3 regions of the Promicromonospora sp. NPDC060204 genome follow, and region 2 is predicted to be linked to each of the others. Evidence: riboswitches for the same ligand, from Rfam matches in the RefSeq annotation. Region 2 holds a riboswitch; each other region holds the start of a gene.
What was found. A riboswitch is a leader RNA that binds a small molecule or an ion and turns the genes downstream of it on or off. The one in region 2 is predicted to bind cyclic di-AMP.

Region 1 (4,963 bases), on a different contig from region 2:
CCCGCTGCCCGACAAGGCCGACGGCGCCGACGCGTCGGCCGCGCACAAGGCGTCTGCGGGCAAGTCTGACGTGGGCAAGCCTGACGCGGGCACGTCCGACGCCGGCACGTCTGACGCGAGCAAGGCGCCGGCCGCCGGTGCCTGAGCTCCCCGAGGTCGAGACCGTCCGGGACGGTCTCGACCGGCTCGTCGTGGGCGCCGTGGTGCGCGAGGTCGAGGTCTTCCGCGAGTACAGCGTCCGCAGGCACGACGGCGGCCCGGACTCCTTCCGCGACCAGCTCACCGGACGGCGCCTGGCGGCCGCGGTGCGCCGCGGCAAGTTCCTCTGGCTGCCGCTGACGGAGCCTGCGGTCCCGTCGACGGCGCAGGCCGAGGCCCAGGCGCTGACGCCGACGCCGACGCCCGACGCGGCGCCGTCGGCGAACTCCGCTCCGGCGGCCGACCCCGCCGAGGCTGCGGCCTCCGCCGAGCCCCGCCCCGCGGCCGCGCTGCTGGCGCACCTCGGGATGTCGGGGCAGCTCCTCGTGCGCGGCGCCGCGCCGAGCGCCGCCCCGGTCGCAGTGCCCAGCGCCGCCCCCGGCACCGCCCCGGCCGCCGTCCCGGACGAGGAACCAGCCCGCACCCCGACCGGCGCGGCCGACCCGGCCGACGACTGGCAGCACCCCCACCTGCGGGTCCGCCTGCACCTGGACGGCGCCCCCTCCGGCGCGCTGTACCTCGACTTCGTGGACCAGCGCACGTTCGGGCACCTGAGCGTCCAGGACCTCGTGCCTGACGGCACGGACGCGAGCGTCCCCGCCGGACACGGTTCCGACCTGCCGGTGCTGCCCGAGCCGGTGGCGCACATCGCGCGCGACCTGCTCGACCCGAACCTGGACCTGGACGCTCTGGTGAGCCGCGTCCGCCGTCGTCGGACACAGGTCAAGCGCGCCCTGCTGGACCAGACCGTGGTCTCCGGCGTGGGCAACATCTACGCCGACGAGGCGCTGTGGCGGGCGCAGGTGCACTGGGCCCGGGCGACCGACAAGCTGAAGGCCGCCGACGTGCGCCGCGTGCTGGACTCGGCGGCCGAGGTGATGCGCGAGGCGCTGGCGCAGGGCGGCACGAGCTTCGACGAGCTGTACGTCAACGTGAACGGCGAGTCGGGGTACTTCGACCGGTCGCTCGCCGTGTACGGCCGGGAGAACGAGGAGTGCCGCCGCTGCGGTGCGCTGGTGCGCCGCGACGCGTTCATGAACCGGTCGTCGTTCAGCTGCCCGGTCTGCGAGCCCAAACCGCGCGGCCTCTGACCCCCGCCCCACCCGTTGAGTGCTGGGTATTTGTTGCTTCCGAGCGCCTGGAACAACAAATAGCCAGCACTCAACGAGGGCGAGGGTGAGGGGCGGGGGCGGGGCGGGTTGGCTAGCGGGGGGTCACGTTGCGGAGCGGGGTGCCCGTGCGCCAGGCCGTGAGCTGGTCGGCCAGGAAGCGGGCCGCGCCGCGCGGACGGCCGCCCGCGACGTGCGGCGTGAGGATCAGGTTCGGCACGTCCCACAGCGGCGAGTCCGTGGGCAGCGGCTCGGTCTCCATGACGTCGAGCGCGGCACCGGCGAGCCGTCCGGAGCGCAGGGCGTCCTCCAGGGCGGCCTCGTCCACGGTCGCGCCGCGGCCGACGTTCACGAACCGCGCGGTCGGCGGCAGCAGGCCCAGCAGCCGGGCGTCCAGGATGTGCCGCGTCGCGGGCACGGCGGGCAGCAGCGAGACGAGCAGGTCGGTCTCGGCCAGCAGCGCGTCGAGGCCGCTGGCGTCGACCACGGGGTAGCCGGAGCGCTCGCCCGCCCGCGAGGCGACGCCCGTGACCTGCGCGCCGAGCGCGGTGAGCAGCGGGGCCAGCCGCAGGGCGATCGACCCGAAGCCCCAGATCGTCACGCGCGCGCCGTCGAGCGAGTACTCGCGGCCGGTGACGCCGTCGGCCTGGGCGAACGCGATCTCCTTGGCCCAGCGGTGCTCCCGCTGCGCGGCCAGGGACACGTCGATCCGGCGGACCGACGCCAGGATCAGGGCCAGCGCGTGCTCGGTGACGGTGTCGTCGTGCAGCGACTGCCCCGACGAGATGACGACGTCGGGCGCGAACCCGGAGCGCAGCGCGACGTCCGGCCCCGCCGACAGGGTCTGCACCCAGCGCAGGCCGGTCAGCCGCTCGGCGGCGTCGGCCACGATCTTGGGCGGGCTGGACCAGGTGACGAGCAGCTCGGCGTCGGTGTGCTCGGCGGGGATCGGCTCGTTCATCGCGTAGGTGGCGACGGTGTCGGTGCCGCCGGGCGCGAAGGAGGCTCCGCCGTCGGGCAGCAGGGACGGGAAGTCGAGGTCGAAGGGCACGTCCGGTACGAGGATCTTCACGCCGGGGACGTTACCCGACCGGGGCACGAAGCAGAGCGCCCGTCCGGCTTGCCCGAGGGGAACCTCGGGACGGCCGGGCGGGCGCTCTGCGCCGGGGGTTCTTGCGAGTCGTGCGGGTGCTGCGTGATGTGCCGGGAGGCGTCAGCCCGTCACCCGGATGAAGACCGGGTTGGTCTGCCACATCTCCGTGTAGTGCACGGGGACGCCCTCCTGCTGGGCCTCGACGACCATGCCGTTGCCCGCGTAGAGCGAGACATGGCCGGACGTCCAGACGATGTCGCCCGGCTGGGCCTCCGCGGCGGAGACCTGGTAGCCGACGGTCGACATCGAGGCCGAGCTGTGCGGGAGGCTGACCCCGAGCTGGGCGTAGACGTACTGGATGAGCCCGGAGCAGTCGAAGCCGCTGGGGGAGGCTCCGCCCCACACGTAGGGCACGCCCACGTACTCGAGGGCGAGGTTGACGGCCTGCTGGCCGAGGTCCGCGGAGGACTCGGACGCTGCCGCCGCGGCGGCCTCGGCCTCGGCGGCTGCTGCCGCCGCAGCCTCGGCGGCGGCCTTCGCCTCCGCCTCGGCCTTCGCCTTGGCTTCCGCCTCTGCCTTGGCGCGCGCCTCGGCCTCCGCCTTCGCCTTGGCCTCGGCGATGCCGGCGTCCGTCTCGGCGTACGGGGTCACGGTGACGCGACCCTTCTCGGACTGGAAGTCGGCGTCGTGGGCGACCTCGACCTTGGTCACGAGGTTCTCGGCCAGGCCCGCGCGGGTCTTGGTGTCGAACGTCTTGTTCGCGAGCGTGGTCTGGGTGTGGGACTCGGCAGGCGCGGTGTGGGCGGTCTGGGTGAAGACCGACGCGAGCATGCCGGACGTGACGACCGCGATGGCGCCGGTACGGGCGGCATTCTCGGCTGCTGTCTGGGTCAGAGCGGTGAAGGGGGTGAGAGCGGGGCCCTCGGCGCGGTGCCGCCCCCGGTTGCTGGGTCGGTTTGCCTGGTCGTCCGCCCAGTCATGGGTGCGGTCGGTGAGTACGGTCACCAGTGATCTCCTCGGACGCCTACGAGGTGAGCTGTCGGGTTCGGATGGGGAGAGCGATCACCCGGCCTCACAAGGAGGCTTCACCCCGAGGACACTCGCGTGCCCGGCTTACCTGGTTCCCCCGCCCCTGTCACGTTCTGGCTGCTCAGGACCGGTGACAGGATTCGGCGTCCGGGCCTGGACCTCCCCGTTGCTGGAGCGGCGAGATCGACCGTACTCGTCCGTTGCGTAAATGTCACGATTAGGTCACATACCGTCTTGTGATGGAACGTTCCTGGCAATGAGTGCCGCGTGTCACCATGGCGTGCATGCCCGATTCCCTGCTCGACCCCCTGCGCGCGCGGTACGACGTCGTCGTCGTCGGCGGCGGTCACAACGGCCTCACCGCGGCGGCCTACGCGGCCCGCGGCGGGCGCTCGGTCCTCGTCCTGGAGCGCGCCGACCACGTGGGCGGCGCCGCCGTCTCGGCCCGCCCGTTCGCGGGCGTCGACGCCCGCCTGTCGCGCTACTCCTACCTCGTCTCGCTCCTCCCGCGCCGGATCGTCGACGAGCTCGGTCTCCCGGTCCGCCTCATCCGCCGCCGCTTCTCTTCCTACACCCCCGTGGCCGACGGCGGCCTGCTGGTCGATACCCAGGACGACGCCGCCACCCGCGCCTCGTTCCGGCGCCTGACCGGATCCGACGCCGACTTCGAGGCCTGGGGCCGGTTCTACGCGATGACCGCCGAGGTGGCCCGCCGCCTCGCCCCGACGCTCACCGAGCCCCTGCTCCCGCGCTCCGCGGTGCGGCACCTCGTCGCCGACGGTGTGGGCGAGGAGGCCTGGCGCGCCCTCTTCGAGGAGCCCCTCGGTGAGGTGCTGCGCCGCACCTTCGCCGACGACGTCGTGCGGGGCGTCGCCGCCACCGACGGCCTGATCGGCACGTTCGCCGACGTCGACGAGCCGTCCCTGCGGCAGAACCGCTGCTTCCTCTACCACGTGATCGGCAACGGTACCGGCGACTGGGACGTGCCGGTGGGCGGCATGGGCGCCGTCTCCGGCGCCCTGCGCGACGCCGCGGTGGCGGCCGGCGCCACGATCGTCACCTCGGCGACCGTCACCGCCGTCGACCCCGGGGCCGTGGGGGCCGACGTGGCCTGGACCGACGCCGACGGGCGCACCCGGGGCGTGACCGCCGGGCACGTGCTGGCCGGGTGCGCGCCGGCCGAGCTGGAGCGGCTGCTCGCCGCGGCCGGGCGGGGTGCGGCCTCCGGTGCGGCCTCCGGGTCGTCCTCCGGTTCGTCCTCCGCGGAGCCGGGGTCGGCCGGGGCTGCCGGACCGGGGCCCGAGGGCGCCCAGCTCAAGGTGAACATGCTGCTGCGCCGGCTGCCCAGGCTGCGCGACGACGTCGACCCCGTGGCGGCGTTCAGTGGAACGCTGCACGTCAACGAGTCGCTCACCCAGCTCCAGGACGCCTACGCGCAGGCGGCCGCCGGACGCATCCCCGACCTGCCGCCGAGCGAGATCTACTGCCACACGCTGTCCGACCGGACGATCCTCGGCCCGGAGCTCGCCGCGAC
Region 2 (4,963 bases):
GCACGCCGCGTGGTGCAGCACGGCCTGGCTGGTCGAGCCCAGCAGCAGCCCGCGGAAGCCGCCGCGACCGCGTGAGCCCACGACCACGAGGTCCGACGCCGTCGAGAACTCCGTCAGCAGCTCGGCGCCCGTGCCGTCGAGCACGATCCGCCGGATCCGCAGGCCCGGGTTCAGGGCCTCGTACCGGTCGATCAGCACGTCCATGCCGGCACCGATGTCGGCCAGCACCTGCTCCCGGTCGATCGAGGACGGCAGCCACGCCAGCATCCCGGCGTTCCCCACGGGCACGCCCGTGACGGCGGTCAGCTCCGCACCCCACGCGTTGGCCTGCACGATCGCGTGCTGCAGCGCCCGCTCGGCCTGCGGCGACCCGTCCACGCCGACGACGATCCGGCGCACCTCCCGGATCTCGGCGACCCCGCCCGCCTCGGCGTCCGACGCGGCCGGCGCAGCGGCCGGCTCGTCCGACTCGAGGTCCGGCGGCGTCCAGGAGACGCCGCGGTTGGTCTCGGCGCGCAGCGGCACCACCACCACCGGGCACTTCGCGTGTGCGGGGAGCGCGGACGACACCGTGCCCAGCAGCCGCTCCGTGAACCCGCCCCGGCCCCGGGTCCCGACCACGGCGAGCCCGTAGTCGGCGGACAGCTCCACGAGCACGCCCGCGGCGTCACCGGTCGCGACCTCCGTCGTGGCGCGGACCCCGGCGTCGGCCACGCGGTTCTCCGCCTCGACCAGGACCGCCTTGGCGCCCTCCTGGATCGTCGTGTCGTCCAGCGCGGCGTACCCGCCGTCGAGCGACGCGGCGGTGAACGACGGCAGGGAGTAGCTGCACACGATGTGCAGCGCCCAGCCCACGCGGTGCGCGTAGGCGGTAGCCCAGTCCAGCGCGTGCAGACTCGCGGCCGATCCGTCCACCCCGACCAGTACGACCTCGGATCGTGTCATCGCCAGTCCTTTCCTCAGCAGTGCATCTTTGCCCTCCAACGCTACCGGCGGGGCGCCGGTCGTGGGTGTCCGGAGGCAAAAAGACGGCAGAAAGATGGCAAAGCAGAGCGCCCGCCCGAATTTCCCGGACAGGCGCTCTGCTGCGGTACTGCGTGGCTGCGGTCAGCCCAGGCGGATGAACGTGGGGTTCGACTGCCAGATGGTGCGGAAGTCGACCACGGTGCCCGGCTTGGACGCGTCGATCATGGTGTTGCCACCGGCGTAGATCGAGACGTGCCCGGGGGTCCACATCAGGTCGCCCGGCTGGGCCTGCGACGCCGGCACCTGGGTGCCGTAGCCGGCCTGCGCCGACGAGGAGTGCGGCAGCGAGATACCGAGCTGCGCGAAGACGTACGAAGTAAAGCCCGAGCAGTCGAAACCACTCGGGCTGGAGCCGCCGGAGACGTACGGGACACCGATGTAGCGGCTGGCGATGGAGATCACGGAGTTGCCGATCGCCGACGCCGGGATGTCGACGGACGAGGAGGCGGTCGACACGGCGCTGGCCGCGGCCTCTGCCGCCTCGGCGGCGGCCGCCTCAGCGGCCTCCTCGGCTTCCTGGGCGGCCAGCTCGGCCTGGTAGTCCTCGTTGTCGGCGGCCGAGACCACCGAGACGGCGGACTTCTCGACGCTCAGCTCGGCGTCGGGCGCGACGGTCACGACAGGTGCGTTCGACAGGGACTCGCGGGCCTGGGACGTCAGCGCGTTGAGGTCCACCGAGTTCATCTTGGCGTGGCCGGTCTCCATCGGAGCGGCCTGCGCTGCCATCGCGCCACCGAAAGTGGAGACCAGGAGCGCGCCACCTGCGGCGGCAACCGCGGTACGACGACCAACGGCGGCGTTCTGAGCAAGCTCGGTGAGCGGAGTCACGGGGCGTCGCGCAGCACGATGGCGTGCGCGGGTGGTACGTGCGGTCACGTAGTACCTCTCCTTGTACGCCTTCGAGGTCAGCTGTCGGGTTCGGGTGGGAGAAATCACCCGGCCGTGCATTCCCGAAGGATTACCCGGCTTCACCCCTAGGACGCACCCTGGCGCCCAACGGTGGGTCCCCCGCCTCTGTCATGCGGTCGTCTTGGGGCCCCGGCCGGTGACAGAGTTCGGCGTCCGTCCGGAGACTCCCTCGGAATAAACTCCGCGGGAGCGGTCCGAACGTACCCGACCTCACCCCCGATGTCACGTTCCGGCAACGAATGTCATGGCGTGTCGGGAACGTGGCCTCACCTTTCCGACAAAGCGGAAGGTTTGGGACACCCTCGGGGTGCGGTTCAGGCGGTCGCGACGAAGAGGTGGCGCGCCAGGTCCTCGCCGAGCTCCAGCGCGGTCCCGGCGCCGTCGACGGTCACCGTGTAGGTCCCGTCGCTGAGCTCGGCCGTGATCCGCGAGCCGGGCACGAGGCCGGCGTCGGACAGGCGGGCCAGGAGCTCGACGTCCGTCTGCAGCGGCTCCGCGATCCGCGTGAGGGACGCCGCGAGCGGCTCGCCCTTCACGCCCTTCTTCGCCGCCGCCTCGAACGCGGAGGGCAGCGAGATGACCCCGGCCAGGAACGGCACGTCGGTGTAGGCCTCGCCGAGCTCCGACAGGCCGGGGATCGGGTTGCCGTACGGGTCGTGGTGCGGGTGGTCGAGCAGGCCGACGAGGCGCTTCTCCACGAGGTCGCTCATCACGTGCTCCCAGCGGCAGGCCTCGACGTGCACGTGCTCCCAGTCGAGCTTGATCACGTCGGTCAGCAGGCGCTCCGCGAGGCGGTGCTTGCGCATCACGCGCATCGCCTTGTCGTGCCCGAGCTCGGTGAGCTCCAGGTGGCGGTCCCCGGTCACGATCACGAGTCCGTCGCGCTCCATGCGCGCGACCGTCTGCGACACCGTCGGTCCGGAGTGCCCCAGGCGCTCCGCGATGCGCGCGCGCAGAGGGGTGATGCCCTCCTCGTCGAGCTCGTAGATCGTCTTGAGGTACATCTCGGTGGTGTCGATCAGATCCGTCACGTCAGCTCCCGTCATGCACGCAGCCGTCCAGTCGCCCTGGGCTCGGCGCCCCGGGCGTCGGCCCAGGTTCTAGTCTAGTTCTGTGCCACTGACAATCCCGACACACCTGCTGCCCACCGACGGCCGTTTCGGCTCAGGCCCCTCCAAGGTGCGCCCGGGACAGGTAGATCATCTCGTGGCGAACGCCCACGTGCTCGGTACCTCGCATCGCCAGGCGCCCGTCAAGGACGTGGTCCGCCGCATTCGCGAGGGTGTCACGGAGCTGCTCGGCGCGCCCGACGGGTACGAGGTCGCGCTCGGCAACGGCGGCTCCACCGCCTTCTGGGACGTCGCCACGCTGTGCCTCGTGGAACGCAAGGCGCAGCACGCGTCCTTCGGCGAGTTCGGCGCCAAGTTCGCCACCGCCACGTCGCGGGCGCCCTTCCTCGAGCCGTCCCAGGTGATCGAGGCGGAGCCGGGCACGGTCGCCTACCTGGAGGCCGCCGACGACGTCGACACCTACGCCACCCCGCACAACGAGACCTCCACCGGGGCCATGGCCCCGGTGCTGCGCCCGTCCGGGCCGGACGGCGCCGTCGTGCTCACCGACGGGACGTCCGGGGCCGGCGCGCTGCCGGTCGACCTGCGCCAGACCGATGCCTACTACTTCGCCCCGCAGAAGGTGTTCGCCGCCGACGGCGGCCTGTGGCTGGCGGTCCTCTCCCCCGCGGCCGTCGAGCGCGCGGCGCGGATCGAGGCCTCGGGCCGCTGGGTGCCGGAGTTCCTGTCCCTCACCACCGCGATCCAGAACTCGCGCCTGGACCAGACCCTGAACACGCCGGCCATCGCGACGCTGCTGCTCCTGGCCGACCAGGTGGAGTGGCTCCTGGAGCAGGGCGGCCTGAAGTGGTCGGCGGAGCGGTGCGCGACGTCGGCCGAGACCCTCTACTCCTGGGCCGACGCCCGCCCGTGGGCGACGCCGTTCGTGCGGCGCCCGGAGGAGCGGTCCACGGTGGTCGGCACCATCGACCTGACCGACGAGATCGACGCCGGACGGGTACTCTCCGAGCTACGCGCCAACGGCGTCCAGGACGTGTTCGCCTACCGGAAGCTCGGGCGCAACCAGCTCCGCGTCGGCATGTACCCCGCCGTCGAGCCCGACGACGTCGCCGCGCTCACCGCGTGCATCGACTATCTCGTCGAACGCTTCTGACCAGCCTGATCACGTCCGCAATACCCCTTCGACGGGGAGTTCTGCCTATTGTCCGGTACACAGGGACTCTGTAACGTTTCCGCAACAGAGGGAACCATTCTGAGGGGCTGTTCAACAAGATGCCAGTGATCGACCACTTCACCTTCGGGATCGTGACGCCCATCCTGGCGTACGCGATCTCGTGCACCGGCGCAGCGACGGGCCTTGCGTGCACGTCCAGAGCCCGAGCGGCTTCGGGCGGCGCACGTGCGGCGTGGCTCGTCTTCGGCGCCATCGCCCTCGGCGGTACCGGGATCTGGGTGATGCACTTCGTCGCCATGCTCGGTTTCTCCGCCTCGGGCGTGACCATCCGGTACAACATCCCCGAGACCCTCCTCAGCGCGGCGATCGCGATCGTCGTGGTCGGCGCCGGCCTGTTCATCACCGAGCTGGGCAAGCGCAAGCTGCCGGCGATGCTCGTCGGCGGCGCGCTCGCCGGCTCCGGCGTCGCGGCCATGCACTACATGGGCATGGAAGCGATGGAGATGTCCGCGCAGGTCGTCTACAACCCGGTCTACGTCATCACGTCGGTCGCCATCGCGATCGTCGCGGCGACCGCGGCGCTGTGGTGCACGGTCCACATCCGCGGCATGCTCGCGACCATCGTGGCCACCCTGGTGATGGGGATCGCGGTGACCGGCATGCACTACACGGGCATGGCCGGCGTCTCCGTCGTCAACCCCGTCGACACCGTCCCCGCCGGCGCGTCGACGATGCAGCTGCTCGTGCCGCTCGTGATGGCGGTCAGCGTGGTCACGTTCCTCCT
Region 3 (4,963 bases), on a different contig from region 2:
GCGCTCCCACCGGGCGCGGATCCTGTTGACGCTCACGTCTGTCCTCCTGTGTCCGATTGCGTGCATGTGACGAGTACCAGGCGACGTGCACGGGACCCGAGGGTGCCGGGTCCGCTGAACGTCGTTCGGCCTGGCTCCGAGTAGTTCACCCTGGATGGACTGTTCGGTACAGCCAGAGAACGCCCGTCCCGGCCGAACGCAGTTCAGCCCTCCCGGCGCCCCTCGCATTCGTGCTGTGTACCCCGGAGGCCCGCGTGACCAGGCCGTGCGCCCCGGGCGTGCCCGACACCGACCTCAGAGCGCACCGAGCACGTCGGCCGCCGTCGTGACCTCGATCAGCGGGGCGTACAGCCGCATGATCTCCAGGGCGCGCTCGTGGTTCTCCGGCGTCGAGCCCGCGCACGCGTCCTCGACGACCAGCACCCGGCGGCCCGCGTCGGCTGCGGCCAGCGCGGTGGAGATGACGCAGCAGTCGGTGGCCACGCCTGCCAGCACGAGCGTGCCGGCGTCGCGCGTGGCGGCTGCCAGCTCCGGGCCCCACTTGCCGAAGGTGGTGCGCGTGACGACGGGCGCGCCCGCGGCGACGACGTCGGCGAGGTCGGTGATCTCGTACAGCGGGTCGTCCTCGGGCACGAGCGCGAACGGCCACTGGTCGAAGTAGGCGCGCCAGGCGCCGTCGGGCACGGCGGGGGCGACGTACCGCGTGAGGACGGTGCGGCCCGTGAACGCGGGGAGCAGGCGCCGGGTCCCGGCGAGCGCGCGCGGGTAGTCGGGGGAGGCCCACGGGCTGGGCGGGACGGCGAACACGTCCTGCATGTCGATCACGACCAGCGCGGCGTCCGCCCCGACGGCGTCCGGCGCGCTCATCGCTCCTCCTGCCGCCGCACCGCGCGGGCGCTCAGCAGGAGCGTCCCGGCGAACCCGATCACCAGGGCGACCAGCACGCCGAGGTTGGCCCACGCCCAGTCGCCGTCCGCCCCGCCGAGGGGGCCGAGCAGGTAGCCCTGCCACTGCAGCCAGGGTGCGTAGGTGTTGGTCACCAGGCCCCAGCCGACGCCGGTGCCGACGACCACGAGCAGGACGGCGGCCCAGTTCACGGAGCCGTACCGGCCGGCCGGGTCGTACAGGTCGTCGTCGGCGTAGTCACGGCGGCGCAGCAGGATGTCGGCGAGCAGCACGCCGCACCAGGCGGCCACGGGGACGCCGAGGGTGATGAGGAAGCCCTGGAACGGGCCGATGAAGGAGTCGGCGACGAAGACGACGTAGATCGCGCCGACGACCATGAGCGCGCCGTCGATCGCGGCGGCCACCCAGCGCGGCGCGGGCAGCCCCAGGGAGAGCAGCGCGAGCCCGGAGGAGTAGATGTCGAGGGCGGCGCCGCCGATCAGACCGGCCAGGGCGACCACGATGAACGGGATGAGGAACCAGGTGGGCAGGATCGTGGACAGGGCGCCGATCGGGTCGGCGCCGATCGCCTCGTTGAGCACGGGGTCGGAGCCGGCGAGCAGCAGGCCGAACACGAGCAGGACGACGGGGGCCAGCGAGGCGCCCAGCGTGGTCCACCCGACGATGCCCCGCCCGGATGCGGAGCGCGGCAGGTAGCGCGAGTAGTCGGCGGCCATGTTGACCCAGCCGAGCCCGAAGCCGGTCATCATGAACACGAGCCCGCCGATCACCTGCGGGCTGCCGCCGGCGGGGATCGCGGCGACCGCGGCCCAGTCGATGTGGTCGAGCACCAGGACGATGTAGACGACGGTCAGCACGGCGGTCAGCACCGTGATGACGACCTGCAGCCGCATGACGAGGTCGAAGCCGAAGACGCCCGCGACGACCACGATGCCCGCCACGACCACGAGGGCAATGACCTTGGTGACGGTGCCGCCGCCCCAACCGAGCGTCCCGAGCACGGTCGACGTCGCGAGCGTGGCCAGCGCGACGAGCACCGTCTCCCAGCCGACCGTGAGGATCCACGACAGCAGCGAGGGCAGCTTGTTGCCCCGCACGCCGAACGCGGCCCGGGAGAGCACCATCGTGGGCGCCGACCCGCGCTTGCCGGCCAGCGAGATGAACCCGCAGAACAGGAACGACACCACGATGCCGATGGTGCCGACCACGACCGCCTGCCAGAACGACACGGCGAACCCCAGCAGGTAGGAGCCGTACCCCAGGCCGAGCACCGAGACGTTGGCCCCGAACCACGGCCAGAAAAGGTTGCGCGGCGAACCGCGCCGTTCGGCCTCGTCGATGGTGTTCAGGGCATTGGTCTCGACGCTCGTGGGCGCGCTGCTCATGGTGGCGATCCTGCCACGACGCACGAAGGGCCCGCACCGTGCTGGTGCGGGCCCTTCGAGCCGTGCGATCCGGAGGCCGGCTCCGGTGGAGCCGGGACGCCCGGAGGTGTCAGCTGATCCGGAGGTAGACCGGGCTGTCCTGCCAGATCTTGGACTCCCGGACGGTCTGGCCGGGGACCGGGGCCTCGATCTGCATGCCGTTGCCGGTGTAGATGGAGACGTGGCCCGGGGACCAGATGATGTCGCCCGGCAGCGCGTCGGCCGCGGAGACCTCGGTGCCGGAATTGCGCTGCGCCGCCGAGGAGTGCGGCAGGGTGATGCCGATCTGGGCGTAGACGTAGGACGTGAAGCCCGAGCAGTCGAACCCGGCGGGGGTCGCACCGGCCCAGACGTACGGGACGCCGAGGTATTGCATGGCGATGTCGACGATCTTGGACCCGGAGCTGGCGGCCGGGGCTGCCTTCTCCGCGGGCTTCTCGGCGACAGCGGTGGCCTTGACCTCCTGCTTGGCGGGCTCGGCCTCGACGACAGGCTCAGCCTCGACGACGGGCTCGGGCTCCGGCTCAGGCTCGGGAGCCGGCGTCACCTTGATGGTGCCGGTCTCCAGCGCGAACTCGCTGTCCGCCGCGACCTTCACGGCGGGGGCGGTGTCCACCTTCGCCGTGGTCAGGGCGGCGGTGGCCACCTCGGCGTCGGTCGACTTCTGCGTGGCGTCCTGGACGGCGTCGCGCACGGCCTCGAGCTCAGCGGTGTTCGTGCTGGGGTCGTTCGCGGGGGCGGCGTTGGCCGGGATACCGAGCAGGGAGATGAGGAGTCCCGATCCGGCGGCGACGACCGCGCCACGGCGGGCGGTCGCGGAGATGCCGCGGGATGCGGCACGTGAGATCGGGGTCAGCGGGGTGAGGGGTGCGTGGGCAGCACGATGGCGCCCGGGCATGCGTGTGGTCACAGCAATTTCTCCCGGCGCCTACGAGGTGAGCTGTCGGATTCGGATCGGAGAATGACCCGGCCGCGTCCTGCTGGTGCGGCTTCACCCCAAGGGCACCTGGCGGTGCCCACGTACTTGGTTCCCCCGTCCCTGTCATCTTGTTCAGAGCAGTCTCGTGACGGTGACAGGGCTCGGCGTCCACCACGAGTGCCCACGGAATTCCCCGCGAGCGGGACCGACCGTAGCCCGCCTGGGCCCGAAAGTCACGATCGCGTTACGGACATCCCGGTCGGGGCTGGAGCTATTGACCGGAATGTCCGACCTACGCTAATGCGGTGGGTGCCGTCCGGATCGAGGGCGGCGCCCACCGGGCCGAAGGTCCCGACTAGGACATCTGTCCAGGTCGCACATTGTGGTTCCGGGAGAACAGGTTGCTCGGGTCGTACTGCCGCTTGACCGAGGCGAGCCGCTCGTAGGTCGACTTCGGGTAGACGTCTGTGACGTCCGTCTCATCCGCTGTCGTGAGGAAGTTCGCGTACGCCCCGCTGAGATACGGAGCCAGCCGGCCCCAGAGCCCGTCCAGCACCGGCCGCGCGGCCTCGATCACAGGTGCCGGGCCCCCGGTGAAGGTCGTGACCATGAGCTCCGCGCCCCGGTGGGCGTACGCGGTGGCATCGCCCGGCACGCGGGACACCGCGCCGCCGAGGCTCCGGATCGAGATCGACGGTGCGCCCGGCGACGTGCCGGTCTCGGCGAGGACCCGCAGGGTCTCGGCGACCGACTCCTGGTCCACGAGGCCGTCGTGGGCCACCACGTGGATGCCGGGCGGCGGCGTCCCGCCCTCCACCAGGACGTCCGCGTAGGCCATCAGCTCGACGTCGTCCGCGACGACCGTCCCGAGCTTGCGGAGGGGCTCCAGGGCCCGCGCCGCGGCGTCCGCGTCGTCGCCGTCGAAGGCCACGTGGATCTCCACCGGAGCCTCCGGCCCGCCTGCGAGCGGGTTGGCGAGGTTCGCGATGGACGTGAGCTCCTCCGGCGCGGTGCGGAGGTAGTCCGCCCAGCCCTGGAGCACGGTGGCGGCCTCGGCCGCGGGGAACGAGACCTTGCCGAAGAAGACGCGCGTGGTGCGGTGCGCCGCGAAGTCGAACGACGTCACGACGCCGAAGTTGCCGCCGCCGCCACGGATCGCCCAGAACAGGTCCGGGTGCTCGTCGGCGCTCGCGGTGACGACGCCGCCGTCGGCGGTGACCACCTGGGCGGCCACGACGTTGTCGAGGGCCAGCCCGTACTTGCGGACCTTCCAGCCGATGCCGCCGCTCAGCGTCAGGCCGCCGACGCCGACGCTCCGGGTGTCGCCGGAGGAGATCGCGAGGTCGTGCGGGGCCAGCGCGTCCACGACCTGGCCCCAGGTGGCGCCGCCGCCGATCCGCACGAGGTGGCGCTCGGGGTCGGCAGGGTCGGCGGCGAGCACCTCGACGTCGGCGAGCTCGCCGAGGTCGATCACGATGCCGCCGTCGTTGGTGCTGAAGCCGGGGAAGCTGTGGCCGCCGCCGCGGACCGACAGGGCGAGCCCGGAGTCGGAGGCGAACCGGACGGCTGTCTGCACGTCGCCGACGGTCTTGGGCCGCAGGACGTAGGCCGGGCTGCCCGCGACCAGGCGCGAGCGTGCCACCGACTCGTAGTCGGCGTCGCCCGGCTCGATGAGGTCGCCGCCGAAGTCGCGGCGCAGGGTGTCGAGTGCTGA

Region 1: linked by a shared signal. The riboswitch ahead of ACFWEJ_RS07530 (C40 family peptidase) and the one ahead of ACFWEJ_RS25230 (C40 family peptidase) in region 2 are both predicted to bind cyclic di-AMP.
Region 3: linked by a shared signal. The riboswitch ahead of ACFWEJ_RS08420 (C40 family peptidase) and the one ahead of ACFWEJ_RS25230 (C40 family peptidase) in region 2 are both predicted to bind cyclic di-AMP.

The regions. Positions count from the first base shown of each region.
Region 1 is NZ_JBHWZO010000039.1:773-5,735, forward strand. It holds gene rnc (ribonuclease III) at 1-145, shown strand, start outside; gene mutM (bifunctional DNA-formamidopyrimidine glycosylase/DNA-(apurinic or apyrimidinic site) lyase) at 138-1,289, shown strand; gene ACFWEJ_RS07525 (NAD(P)-dependent oxidoreductase) at 1,402-2,379, opposite strand; gene ACFWEJ_RS07530 (C40 family peptidase) at 2,521-3,405, opposite strand; cyclic di-AMP (ydaO/yuaA leader) riboswitch at 3,406-3,585, opposite strand; gene ACFWEJ_RS07535 (phytoene desaturase family protein) at 3,714-4,963, shown strand, end outside.
Region 2 is NZ_JBHWZO010000294.1:78-5,040, forward strand. It holds gene ACFWEJ_RS25225 (universal stress protein) at 1-945, opposite strand, end outside; gene ACFWEJ_RS25230 (C40 family peptidase) at 1,108-1,752, opposite strand; cyclic di-AMP (ydaO/yuaA leader) riboswitch at 1,905-2,097, opposite strand; gene ACFWEJ_RS25235 (metal-dependent transcriptional regulator) at 2,250-2,966, opposite strand; gene serC (phosphoserine transaminase) at 3,049-4,158, shown strand; gene ACFWEJ_RS25245 (MHYT domain-containing protein) at 4,278-4,963, shown strand, end outside.
Region 3 is NZ_JBHWZO010000045.1:22,051-27,013, reverse strand. It holds gene ACFWEJ_RS08435 (SMP-30/gluconolactonase/LRE family protein) at 1-36, opposite strand, end outside; gene ACFWEJ_RS08430 (cysteine hydrolase family protein) at 295-867, opposite strand; gene ACFWEJ_RS08425 (purine-cytosine permease family protein) at 864-2,291, opposite strand; gene ACFWEJ_RS08420 (C40 family peptidase) at 2,401-3,240, opposite strand; cyclic di-AMP (ydaO/yuaA leader) riboswitch at 3,244-3,426, opposite strand; gene ACFWEJ_RS08415 (FAD-binding oxidoreductase) at 3,605-4,963, opposite strand, start outside.